Regions from separate parts of the Pseudoalteromonas sp. NH0006-46 genome, predicted to be linked through region 3. Evidence: predicted binding sites of a transcription regulator. Region 3 holds the regulator's gene; each other region holds the start of a gene.
What was found. The regulator LexA, encoded in region 3, represses DNA repair genes until DNA is damaged. The targets are predictions, from matches to a motif close to TACTGTATNNNNATACAGTA.
Positions count from the first base shown of each region.

Region 1: the regulator LexA is predicted to act here: its motif matches at 2,239-2,258, upstream of AC27I2_RS07795 (DNA topoisomerase III).
Region 2: the regulator LexA is predicted to act here: its motif matches at 2,248-2,267, upstream of ruvC (crossover junction endodeoxyribonuclease RuvC).

Region 1 covers NZ_BAAJML010000002.1:644,022-648,314, forward strand. The annotation lists gene AC27I2_RS07780 (exodeoxyribonuclease VII small subunit) at 1-122, opposite strand, end outside; gene pomA (flagellar motor protein PomA) at 418-1,185, shown strand; gene AC27I2_RS07790 (flagellar motor protein MotB) at 1,188-2,108, shown strand; gene AC27I2_RS07795 (DNA topoisomerase III) at 2,271-4,211, shown strand; gene AC27I2_RS07800 (M20 metallopeptidase family protein) at 4,236-4,293, opposite strand, start outside.
Region 2 covers NZ_BAAJML010000006.1:33,234-37,526, reverse strand. The annotation lists gene ruvB (Holliday junction branch migration DNA helicase RuvB) at 40-1,047, opposite strand; gene ruvA (Holliday junction branch migration protein RuvA) at 1,055-1,672, opposite strand; gene ruvC (crossover junction endodeoxyribonuclease RuvC) at 1,675-2,199, opposite strand; gene AC27I2_RS12560 (ABC transporter permease) at 2,330-4,293, opposite strand, start outside.
Region 3 covers NZ_BAAJML010000010.1:39,124-43,416, forward strand. The annotation lists gene ctaD (cytochrome c oxidase subunit I) at 1-512, opposite strand, end outside; gene coxB (cytochrome c oxidase subunit II) at 512-1,654, opposite strand; gene lexA (transcriptional repressor LexA) at 2,071-2,688, opposite strand; gene AC27I2_RS16555 (PaaI family thioesterase) at 2,865-3,308, shown strand; gene AC27I2_RS16560 (hypothetical protein) at 3,310-3,690, opposite strand; gene AC27I2_RS16565 (hypothetical protein) at 3,937-4,293, shown strand, end outside.

The sequences.
Region 1 (4,293 bases), on a different contig from region 3:
CGCTCGAACTGCTTCAATGATTGTTCAAGCGATAAATCACCTTGTTCCATTTCACTAACAATTGTTGATAATTCTTCTAGTGCTTTTTCGAAACTTAAGTTTTCAGGTTTTTTAGTCGCCATCTTTATTTCAGCTTACATAATAAATTTAGGAGCCAATTTTAGGGGGAATGCTAAACTAGGTCAAAGGATGATATGAGTTTTTTACATTTAGGACGATTAATCGCGTGTTAGTTTGTGTTATTTATTAGGAAAACTCGATAATTAGGCTGTGTGCCTAACTTGATATAAAATAATAAATATAACTTTATATGTTTATTTACAAAAACGACTTAAGCAATTCAGTATGTTGCCGATAAGCAGTTAATAATAAAAAGTTTATGATAAGGCATTTAAACATGAAATCTCTGGAGGAAATGTGGATTTAGCAACCATAATAGGGATCCTAGGCGCAATTGGCTTAATCGTCATGTCTATGTTTATGAGTAGTAGCGGTGAAATGGGCATGTTTGCCGATGCACCTTCAAGTGTAATTGTATTTGGTGGCTCGCTATTTATTGTCTTATCAAACTTCACTATGTCTCAATTTTTAGGGATAGGTAAAGTGGTTGGTAAGGCATTCATGTTTAAAATTGAATCGCCTGAAGAGTTAATTGAAAAAGCAGTAGAGCTTGCAGATTCCGCTCGTAAAGGGGGGTTTTTAGCACTTGAAGAAGCTGAAATTCCAAACCCATTTATGCGTAAAGGCGTTGACATGCTTGTTGATGGGCATGACGCTGACGTTGTGCGCGCCACACTTCAAAAAGATATTTCCCTAACCACCACCCGTCATGAGCTCGGTGCTGGCTTATTTAAAGCACTTGCCGATATAGCTCCTGCAATGGGGATGATTGGTACATTAATAGGCTTAGTTGCCATGTTATCAAACATGGACGACCCTAAAGCTATCGGGCCTGCAATGGCCGTGGCACTATTGACCACTCTGTATGGTGCATTTTTAGCAAACGTTGTAGCAATTCCAATTCAGGTAAAACTCGAGCTGCGTAAAGACGAAGAGGCAATGAATCAGCGTTTAATTCTTGATGCTATTTTAGGGATTCAAGATGGTCAAAATCCGAAAGTGATAGAAGGTATTTTGAAAAATTACTTAGCTGAGTCTAAACGTAAAGTTGATACCGAGGAGTAGCCATGTCTGATGAAGAGTGCAAATGCCCCCCCCCAGGTTTACCTGCGTGGATGGGAACATTTGCTGATTTAATGTCGTTGTTGATGTGCTTTTTTGTACTATTATTGGCATTCTCAGAAATGGATGTACTTAAATTTAAACAAATAGCAGGCTCTATGAAGTTTGCTTTTGGTGTACAAAATAAAATTGAAGTTAAAGATATCCCAAAAGGGACATCAGTTATCGCCATGGAATTCACCCCAGGTAAACCAGAACCTACACCAATAGAAACCATTCAGCAGCAAACCGTTGAAATGACCCAGCAAATGCTAGAGTTTCAGGCCGGCGATGAAAGTTCTGCTGGCGGTAGACAAGAGCAGCGGGGTGATAAGCGCGGTGGTGAGTCTCGAAGCACATCGCAAGAACAATCATCTGAACAAGCAACATCTGCAGCAGATCAAGAACAAACAAATGAACTCGTTAAAAAAATAGCGCAGCAGTTAGAGAAGCAAATAATAGATGGTGCAATAGAGCTTGAGTCTTTGGGCCAGCAGATTATTATTCGTATTCGTGAGAATGGTTCGTTTCCTTCGGGCAGTGCTTTTTTACAGCCTAAGTTTAAACCCATTATTCAGGATATTGGTGTGCTTTTAAAAGACGTGCCAGGGGAAATTACTGTTTCAGGGCATACAGATGATTTCCAAGTATCGAATGAGTTATACGTTAATAACTGGGATTTGTCGTCTAAGCGCGCAGTGGCCGTTGCCAGCGAATTACAAACAGTTCAAGGATTTGATAAAACACGAATGATGGTCGTTGGCCGTGCGGAAACAAGGCCGCTAGTTCCTAACGATACCAATGAAGACAGACGCCGTAATCGCCGAGTTGAAATATCCATATTACAAGGCAAGGCAAAAGAATCTGATCCTATTGATGTAAGATAACTCTTTTAATTATAAAGCTGGGCTTAATTAGCAGCCCAGCTTATAAGCTTTACGAGTCACTACCACTTGATACTCATTAATGCAGACAATTCATTAAAAACTCTCCCTCTTTGAAATTGCTATGCTAGACTACTGTTTATATAACCAGTTGTAGGCGAGTGTATGAAACTCTACATTGCAGAAAAACCTTCACTTGGGCGTGCAATCGCTGATGCACTTCCAAAACCACACAAAAAACACGATGGTTACATTGAGGTCGCTAATGGTGATTGTGTTTCATGGTGTATTGGTCATTTGTTAGAACAAGCTGAGCCTGATGATTACGATGAGCGCTATAAAAAATGGCAATTAGAACACCTCCCGATAATACCGGAACAATGGCAGTTAAAGGCTAAAACAAAAACTCGCAAGCAGCTTAGCGTTTTAAAAAAGTTAATTAAACAGGCTACAACACTTATACATGCCGGTGACCCCGATCGTGAAGGGCAGTTACTTGTAGATGAAGTGATAGAACAAGCCAAAATAAGTAAAACTAAAAAGCAAAGTATTCAGCGTCTACTTATAAGTGATTTAAACTTAGCGGCAGTAAAAAAAGCGCTTAATAGTATGCGCTCTAATCGGGAATTTATTCCACTGAGTGTCTCAGCACTTGCTCGTTCCCGTGCTGATTGGCTATTTGGGATGAACCTCACTCGGGCTTATACGTTAGCTGGGCAAAAAGCAGGGTTTGGCAATGTGCTATCAGTTGGTCGCGTACAAACTCCCATTCTAGGGTTAGTGGTTAACCGCGATAACGAAATAGTTAATTTTGTATCAAAACCATTTTATGAGGTATTAGCTAGTTTAGTTACTCCTGAACAGCAGCTATTTACAGCCAAGTGGGTACCGAGTAAAGCTTGCGAACCTTATCAAGATAAAGAAGGGCGAGTGCTAAATAAAGCATTAGCCGAAAATGTGGCTTCGCGTATAACTAATCAAAAAGGAGAGGTAACAGCGCTTGAACAAAAACAAAAAAAACAAAGTGCACCTTTGCCTTATAACCTATCCGCACTACAAATAGATGCAGCTAAAGCATTTTGCATGCCTGCCCAGCAAGTGCTTGATATTTGCCAAGGATTATATGAACGTCACAAATTAATTACTTATCCTCGTTCAGACAATCGGTATTTACCAAAAGATCATCACCAAGATGCCGCCGCTATCTTTAAAGCGATAGCACAGAACAAAGGACAGCCAGTAGAATTAGTCGATGGAGCAAACGTAAAGCATAAGAGTAAATGTTTTAATGATTCTAAAGTGGCTGCTCACCACGCTATAGTACCGACGGCTAAACTTTTAAAAAGCGCATACTTGGCAAATGATGAAGCGAAAGTATACCAGTTAATATGTAGGCATTATTTAATACAGTTTTACCCAGATTATGTTTATAACGAAACTAAAGCAGAGGTAACAATTGCTGGTGGTTTATTTAAAGCCAACGCTAAACAAGAAGTCAGCTTAGGTTTTAAAGTGTTAATGGGTAAATCAGAATTAAAAGAAGAGGCAACGTTGCCTTATCTTGAAAAAGGGATGAACCTGAAATGTACTCAAGGAAGTGTAATAGAAAAGCACACTTCGCCCCCAGCTCATTTTACTGATGCAACATTGTTGGCTGCGATGACGGGGATTAGCCGTTATGTAAAAGATCCACATATCAAAAAAATATTAAAAGAGACCGATGGTTTAGGTACTGAAGCTACTCGAGCAGGCATTATAGAGTTGTTATTTAAACGGCGCTTTTTAAAGCGTGAAGGCAAAACAATTAAAGCTACAGAGACAGGTCTTGCATTAATTAGTGTTTTGCCTGAAGGTTTAGCAAGTCCTGACTTAACGGCAAAATGGGAGTCAAGCCTAGGTGATATTGCACAACAATCCTTGAGTTATCAGCAGTTTTTACAACCTCTACTTGCTGATCTTACTAATTTTGTGGATCAGGCCGCTAACTGTGACAGCCGGGTATTTGCCAAGCTGCCTAAAACGCCTGCCAAAAAGCGCTTTGCAAAGCGCGCTAAAAAAGCACCTTTTAAAAAATCAGGCTACAAAAAAAGCCCTGTAACAAATTAACCGCAGGGCTTGTTGGTTTATAAGTCATTCACTTTTATTAAATAACGCAACCGCAGCGTTACTCATGGCTTTAATTCCAGTA
Region 2 (4,293 bases), on a different contig from region 3:
AAGTAATTTTTAGCAAGAGTTTAGGAGAGGTTTTTAAAATTAGTCTTTTTTAGGTAACAAGCCAAAATGATGGTACGCATTGTCAGACACAATTCGACCGCGCGGTGTTCGCTGAATAAACCCTTGCTGAATTAAAAACGGTTCAATAACATCTTCAATGGTTTCACGCTCCTCACCAATTGCAGCAGCTAAATTATCGAGCCCTACTGGACCCCCCATAAACTTTTCAATAATAGCAAGTAGGTATTTACGGTCCATGTAATCAAAACCGCTTTTATCTACGTCAATCATGTCAAGCGCTTGTTGCGCAACCTCTGCGTTTACAGTGCCGTCGGATTTGACTTGCGTATAGTCTCGCACTCGGCGTAATAAGCGGTTAGCAATACGTGGGGTGCCCCGCGATCTTTTCGCTATTTCACTTGCGCCATCGTCACACATTTCTAAATCAAGATAATGGGCTGAACGGCCAACAATGTGGGATAAATCTTCGACTGAATAAAATTCTAAGCGCTGCACTATGCCAAAGCGGTCACGGAGTGGCGACGTAAGTGACCCTGCACGAGTTGTAGCCCCAATTAACGTAAACGGTGGTAAATCTAACTTTATAGAGCGCGCAGCAGGGCCTTCACCTATCATTATATCAAGTTGATAATCTTCCATTGCAGGGTAAAGTATTTCTTCAACTTGCGGGCTTAGCCTATGTATCTCATCGATAAACAGCACATCACCTTCTTCAAGATTAGTAAGTAGTGCCGCTAAATCACCTGCTTTTTCAAGTACAGGCCCTGAGGTGGTTTTAATATTTACGTTTAACTCGTTTGCGACAATATTAGCTAAGGTGGTTTTACCTAAACCCGGCGGTCCAAATATTAATAAATGGTCAAGCGCCTCGTCGCGGCTGCGTGCAGCTTCAATAAATATTTCCATTTGCTGCTTAACATGCGGCTGACCTCGGTAATCAGCCAACAGTTTTGGCCTAATTGCTCGGTCAATCGAGTCTTCGTTTGTTTTTTCAGTCGCATCAATTAAGCGATCCGCTTCAATCATGGGTTACTCACAACATCGATTTTAAAGATTCTTTTATAAGAACCTCTGTAGACATATCTGGTTTACTCACCGATTTTACCGCCTTTTGCGCCTGAGGCAATTTATAACCTAACGCAACAAGTGCCGATACCGCATCATCGGCTGCATTATTAGCGACTAATGTATCACTATGGGGTTCTATTACTGCACTGTCGCTAAACGGTGTAAATAAATCATTGCCCCAGTCTTTTAAACGGTCTTTCATTTCAAGCACTAAACGCTCAGCGGTTTTTTTACCCACGCCCGGTAATTTCACCAGCGATGTAGCATCTTCATTATTTACACAGCTAACGAACTGCTGCGCCGACATCCCCGATAAAATAGCGAGCCCGAGTTTTGGCCCTACCCCGTTTGCTTTTAAAAGCTCTCTGAATAATGCGCGTTCTGTTTTATTGTTAAAACCAAACAATAACTGCGCATCTTCACGAACTACAAAATGAGTATAAACAATCGCGTTTTCACCCACTTTTGGTAAGTCGTAAAAACAGGTCATTGGCATTTGTACTTCATAACCCACACCGCTTACTTCAAGTAAGATTTCGGGAGGTTGTTTTTCAACTAAAATACCATTTAAGCGGCCGATCATTGTTATTTCCTTAAGCGTCCTCTAACGGTTTTGCTTGCGCTACCCGCCAGTTTGATTAAATTTTGTTCTGAGTGTGCATGGCAAATAGCAATTGCTAATGCATCTGCAGCATCGGCTTGGGGTGTACCCGGTAATTTTAAGATATTTTTTACCATATGTTGTACTTGGCTTTTATCTGCACCGCCGTTACCTACTACAGCTTGTTTAATTTGCCTTGCTGAATATTCGAACACAGGTAAGTCTGCCATTGCAGCACCTACAATGGCCGCACCACGTGCTTGGCCAAGTTTTAACGCTGAATCGGGGTTATGAGCCATAAACACTTTTTCGATAGCAAACGTTTCAGGCGAAAACTGCTCTACAAGCTGAGTTATGCCCTGATAAATCATTTTAAGGCGAACCGGAAAAGGATGATCGGCTAATTTTATACACCCACTGCCTAAATAAGTAAATTTAGCGCCTTGGTGGGCAACTACACCGTAACCAGTCAAACGCGATCCAGGGTCGATCCCTAAAATAATGGCCAAGTAACATTCTCGTTATTTTTATTCTAAATTAGGCTAATAATGCCAGAGCACTGTATAAAATACCAGTACCAAGCAAAAACAAAAATGCTCGCATATAAAGCGAGCATTTTTAAAGCCAAATTAACTAGTTTTACCCCAAAGCACGCACTAACCCTTGGGTATTTTGTTTAAGGGTACGGGCAATCATTAAATAACCTAACCCTGCTACAAATAAACCACCGGCAAGCGGGCCTATAATCCATATATGTGGATGGAGCTTGCCCGAAAGTTCAAACATTTGTTGCTGCACAATTAACAGTGCTAAATCGCTAAAGAATGCAGCAACTAAACCAGCTAATCCGCCTAATAATAAAAACTCGTACAAGGTCGCATTTTTAATTAAACGGCTTTTAGCGCCTAATGTTCGCAGAATTACAATTTCTTGCATCCGTTCACCCAAGCTCGCTTGTACTTGCGAAATAAGTACTAGCGCACCACATAAAACAACAATGGCAAGTACAAAACCAATCGCGAGTGAAACTTGAGATATGGTGGTTTGTATTTGCTTTACAAAGTTATCTACATCGATTGCTGTAATTGTTGGGTAGGTACGTAATAGTTGGCTAAAGTCACGCTTTTGCTCAGGTTCTATCCTAACCGACGAAATATACGTTGCCGGAAAATCTTTAAGTACATCTGGGCTGAGTATAATAAAGAAGTTAGGTTTAAGAGTTGCCCAATTCACAGTACGAACGCTGGTAATTTTAGCATCAAACGACTGCGCGCCAATTAAAAAGGTAAGCGTGTCGCCTATTTCAACATCAAGGCGCTCTAACATTGACTCTTCAATTGATGCTTCAGCCACTGCGTTTTCACCAAACCACTCGCCTTGTATTATTTCGTTTTGAGCTGGTACATCTTTAAGCCATGTTAAATTTAGCTCACGGCCAATACCTGAACGCGCTTCCTCGTCTTTTTTCTCATTGTCTTGAAGAGAGACCTCACGAGCAACCAACTCGCCATTTACCGCATTGACCCGCCCTCGAATCGTTGGGTAGAAGTCAGACACTAAAATGTCTTTTTCAGCGAGGTAGTTATTAATTGGCTCAAGATCGTTTTGTGTAATATTAACTAAAAATGCATTTGGCGCATCGCTGGGTAATTGCGACTGCCAATCGGCAATCATGTCATTTTTAAGCACAACTAAAAACAGAAGCAGTTTAATGGCTAACGAAAAGCTAATAAGTTGAACAGCATTTACATTGGCGCGTTTTTGAATAGACGCAATGGCCAACGACCAACTATTACCTGGTTTTAAACCCAGTTTTCGGCCACCACCAAAAATAAGCTTCGATATTAAAAACAACACGCCAATTAAGGTAAGTGTGGTTATAAATAAGATAAGCGTTATTTTTATATTGTTACTAAATAACCACATTAACAAAAACACGGTCAATGCACTCATACCCAAATGCACACGGCTTACCGCTAATTTGTCGCCTAAGTTACGGCGCAACACCCTAAGCGGCGGAATATCGAACAAGTCAAACAAAGGTTTAATAGAAAACATAACGGCGCAAATTACACCCGTGCTAATTGCCACAAGCCAAGGTTTAAACCCCCCCATGGGTAATTCTGTGCCCATACTTTTTGATAAGTACCCCGTCGCTATTTCTTGCAAGCCGTAACCAATTAGCAAACCGATGCTTACTGCCATTGCACAGACAAGCAATAAATGAAGCATATAAATTTTTCGGATCATTGAGCGGCTACCTCCCAATGTTTTCATCATTGCAACAGGGTCGTATTGACGCTCGCAATAACGTTTAGCTGATACAGCAATTGCTACTGCAGCTAAAATGATACCGAGTAAACCCGCTAGCAATAAAAAGCTCTCTGCTCGATTTAAACTATTAGAAATAGGTGATTGGCGGTCTTTTACGCCATACCATTGTTGGTTTTCTTTCATTTGTGGTTTTAACCAGTCATAAAAGCTGTTTATGTCGTCTTCACTACCTGCATAAAGCTGACGGTAAAAAACACGACTTCCAGGTTGAACGACCTCAGTTTTGGGCACATCAGCAATATTTATTAAAACACGGCGGCTACTTGAGA
Region 3 (4,293 bases):
ATTATGTGCACAGCAAATACAAATAAGGCAGTATTGTCATTACTGTATGTGGTTGAAAGCGGAGCATAAAAAGTCCAGCCAAAAGCAGGGCCCCCTCCAGGCATAAATAAAGATGCAAGCAAAATTAAAAATGCGAAAGGTAAAATCCAAAAACTCCAGTTGTTCATTCTAGGTAATGCCATATCTGGCGCACCTATCATTAACGGTATCATCCAATTGGCTAATCCCGTAAAAGCCGGCATAACGGCACCAAACACCATTATTAAACCGTGAACTGTGGTCATTTGATTAAAAAAGTGAGGGTCGACTAACTGTAATCCCGGCTGAAATAACTCGGCCCTGATCACCATAGCCATTGCGCCACCAATTAAAAACATGGTCAGCGAAAATATTAAATATAAGCTACCAATATCTTTATGATTAGTTGTATAAAGCCAGCGTTTAAAGCCTTTAGCTGGGTGATGAGCATGGTGCGCTTCGTTGGCATTAGGTTGTTCTGCTATGCTACTCATTAGTTAGCCTCCGCGTCGGCATCAAGTGCTGCTTGAATCTCACTAGGCTGAATAACATCACCGGTATCGTTACCCCATGCATTGCGCTTGTAAGTAATAACCGCAGCCAATTGTTTTATAGATAACTGCTTGGCAAATGATTGCATTGCCGTACCTGGGCTACCATAAATAAGTATGTCTATATGACCTTTTATATCTCCAAGTACAATTGGGCTGCCTTTAAGCGCTGGAAATACGCCCGGCAACCCCATACCTGTAGGCTGATGACACGCGGCACAACTTGCCATGTATACCTGAGCACCCAGCTCCATTAACTCTTCTTTTGGTAATGTTTGATCAAGTAAAGCTGCATCAGCTAAAGCAGCTTTTTGTTTAGCTTGTTTAGCGTCGGCAAGCCATACTTTAAAATCAGCTTCAGATTTAGCCTCAACTACAACAGGCATAAATCCATGATCTTTACCACACAGCTCAGCACACTGGCCTCGGTAAATCCCTTCTTCGTTTATGTTGGTCCATGTTTCGTTAATAAAGCCCGGATTTGCGTCTTTTTTAACGGCAAAGTCTGGTACCCACCAAGAGTGAATAACATCATCTGAGGTCATTAAAAAACGAATTTTTTTATTAATTGGCAGTACGAGGGGTTTATCTACCTCAAGCAAATAATTCGGGTTTTTATCTGCTAAATTGGTAATTTCATCTTGAGAGGTTGCAAGCATTGAGTAAAACTCTACGTCTTCTCCCATGTATTCATAATGCCATTTCCACTGCGAGCCTGTCACTTTAATTGTTAAGTCGGCTTTACTGGCATCTTCCATCGCTATTAACGTTTTTGTAGCTGGCACTGCCATCGCAATTAATATAACAAATGGTATTGCAGTCCAAAGAATTTCTACTTTAGTACTTTCATGGAATTGAGCGGGAACCGCCCCTTTAGATTTTCGATGATGAATGAGTGCCCAAAGCATGATGGCAAACACTATTATTCCAATTACACAACATATAAAAAATATGGTCATGTGTAATTCGTAAACATTTTCACTTATATCTGTAACGCCCTTGCGCATATTATATTGGCTGTTGGCCAACGCTAACTGCGGAAAAACACACAATATAAGCCACAAGGTACAACTAAGTTTACCCATGTGACGACTCCTTTGATGCTGTTGCTAGTGCAAAGCGAAGAGGCATACGGCTTAAACGCCAATTCGTTATTTTTATTTTTGTATTAATGCCATTTGATTTATAAAAAAAATTGGCATTCACTGCGCTAGCAACAAATTTATTGTGTGTGCTCAAAACTTAAAAGCGATGAGTATTGCCAGCGTCAGTTCATTAACAATTAGTTAATATTTAACCAGCATGCAAGTTTTTTGTATTAAAAACAAACAATAAATATGTAAAAAGTAGAGAGTTGATTTAGTTTAGCGTAGAAAAAAGTAGCTAAAATCGAGAGTTAGTAAGGGCTGAGAATGAAATAAGGAGTATGAATAAAAAAAACAAATTTAAAAAAATAAAAATGCGCACCAAAATAGTGCGCAATTTATAAAATAAGGTAAAGCTACATCCAGTCTGCGTTACGAATAACACCCACTGCCAAGCCTTCAATGTTGAATGACTCAGTTTCAAGGTCGACCTTAATTGGTGCAAACTCGTCATTTTCGGCATGAAGTAATACCTGACGACCTGCCTTTTCAATACGTTTTACTGTTACATCGTCATCAACACGAGCAACCACAACTTGACCATTTTCAGCCACTTGTGTTTTATGTACAGCAAGTAAGTCGCCATCCATAATGCCTATATCTTTCATACTCATACCATTTACGCGCAGTAAAAAGTCAGCAGCTGGTTTAAACATTAATGGATCAATTTTACAGTGGCTCTCAACATGCTCTTGCGCCAAAATGGGTGAGCCTGCCGCAACTCGGCCAATAAGCGGTAAACCTAATTGCTCCGGTTCCTCTTCTTCAACAAGTTGAATCCCTCGGCTTGCGCCTGGCTTCATTTTAATCACCCCTTTTTTGGCAAGGGCTTTTAAATGTTCTTCAGCGGCATTTGCACTTTTAAACCCTAACGTTTGTGCTATTTCAGCACGTGTAGGCGGCATACCAGTGTCTTTAATAAACACTTTAATTAATTCGAGTATTTGAGCTTGGCGTTTAGTTAATGGGCGCATACAACTGGTTTTCCATACAGTACATTTAACTGTGAGTATATACAGTTAAATAAAAATCGCAAATTTAAATTACCCGTTCAAATAGCCAAATTACTTCCTTACGTGTACATTTTAGGTGCTTTCTAAAATAGCCTATAAAAATAGTAACTTGCTTCATTAAATTTAAAGGAATCTATATGAGTATTTGGCATCAACCGATTACATTAGCACTGTGTAAACAATTAGACGAAGGGATTAGTGGCCAAGGTACCCTAATGAAAACCATGGGAATAGAAATAACAGAGATAGGCGATGACTACTTAGTCGCAACTATGCCTGCAATCCCTGCACATCATAATCCTATTGGCATGGTTCATGGCGGCGCTAACGTTGTACTGGCAGAAACGGTAGCCAGCTATGCTGCTAATTTTGTTGTCGATTTCACAAAATTTTACTGTGTTGGGCAAGAAATAAGTGCAAGCCATTTAAAGGCTTCTCGTAATGGTACATTAACGGCAACAGCACGCGCATTTCATATTGGAAAACGTAGCTCAGTATGGGAAATAAAAATCACAAATAGCCGTAACGAACTGTGCTGCGTATCAAAAATGACCGCAGCAGTTGTTGAACGAAAAGCGTAGGTTACTTCTCGAGAGGGTAAATTGTTATTTCCATACCCGCGCCAATAGCAGATATACGAAGTAGTGTATCTGCATGCAAAGCTTGATTAAAACACTTTGGCGATGTGCCTGACTCAAATCCTATATCAAACGTTCTGCGTGAACAGCTTAACCATTGCTTTAATGCATTGCGTGAACACGATTCAATAAGCTCACAAATATGGTTTATTGCTTTGTCTGGTGATTTAACATCGCCAGCTACCTCAATACGCGCTAATTGACGGTATTCGTCTTTGTCATAATGTAAAATCGTTGCGACTTTTTTTAGGTCGGCCACCAGCACACTAATATCTTGTTTTGACTCAAGCTCTAGATCTACATTTAAAAATTGAATTTCCGACATTGTTTCGTATTTATCCTCTAATAGTTACCTTGCAAACTTTAACGCAGTTTTATCGTTATACCAAATCAACACCCTATAAATAGACACTTTATCAGTTAATATTCTTATTTTAGAGTGTTATTGCTACTTACTATTCGCGCTAGTGTGCTGCAACTCAGTTTTAATGCACTAGTGCGACATTTTGTCGCACCCACCTTGCCTACCATTCGCGTAAAATGTTTATTAAAAATAATAAGATAAACACCTATGAAAAAAATATTTAAGCCAGCACGTAAACTTCATAAATGGTTAGGCTACCTATTAGGAATACAAATACTAGCTTGGTTGCTTGGCGGTTTAGTGATGAGCGCTATTCCGCTTGAAAAAGTACATGGTAAACACCTAGCAACACGCACTCTAGCCAACCCTTTTAAAAGCCATAGTTACGTCGCATCAATTGATGATATAGCAACCAAAGTAACCAATCCGACTAAAATAACCTTCACACATTTCTTATTCACCCCACTTATAACTGTAACCAGTAAAGACAACCAACAAAGCTTTAATGGCATTACTGGGCAACCATTTAAAGCGCCGAATAAACAGCAAATAATTGCTAATGCG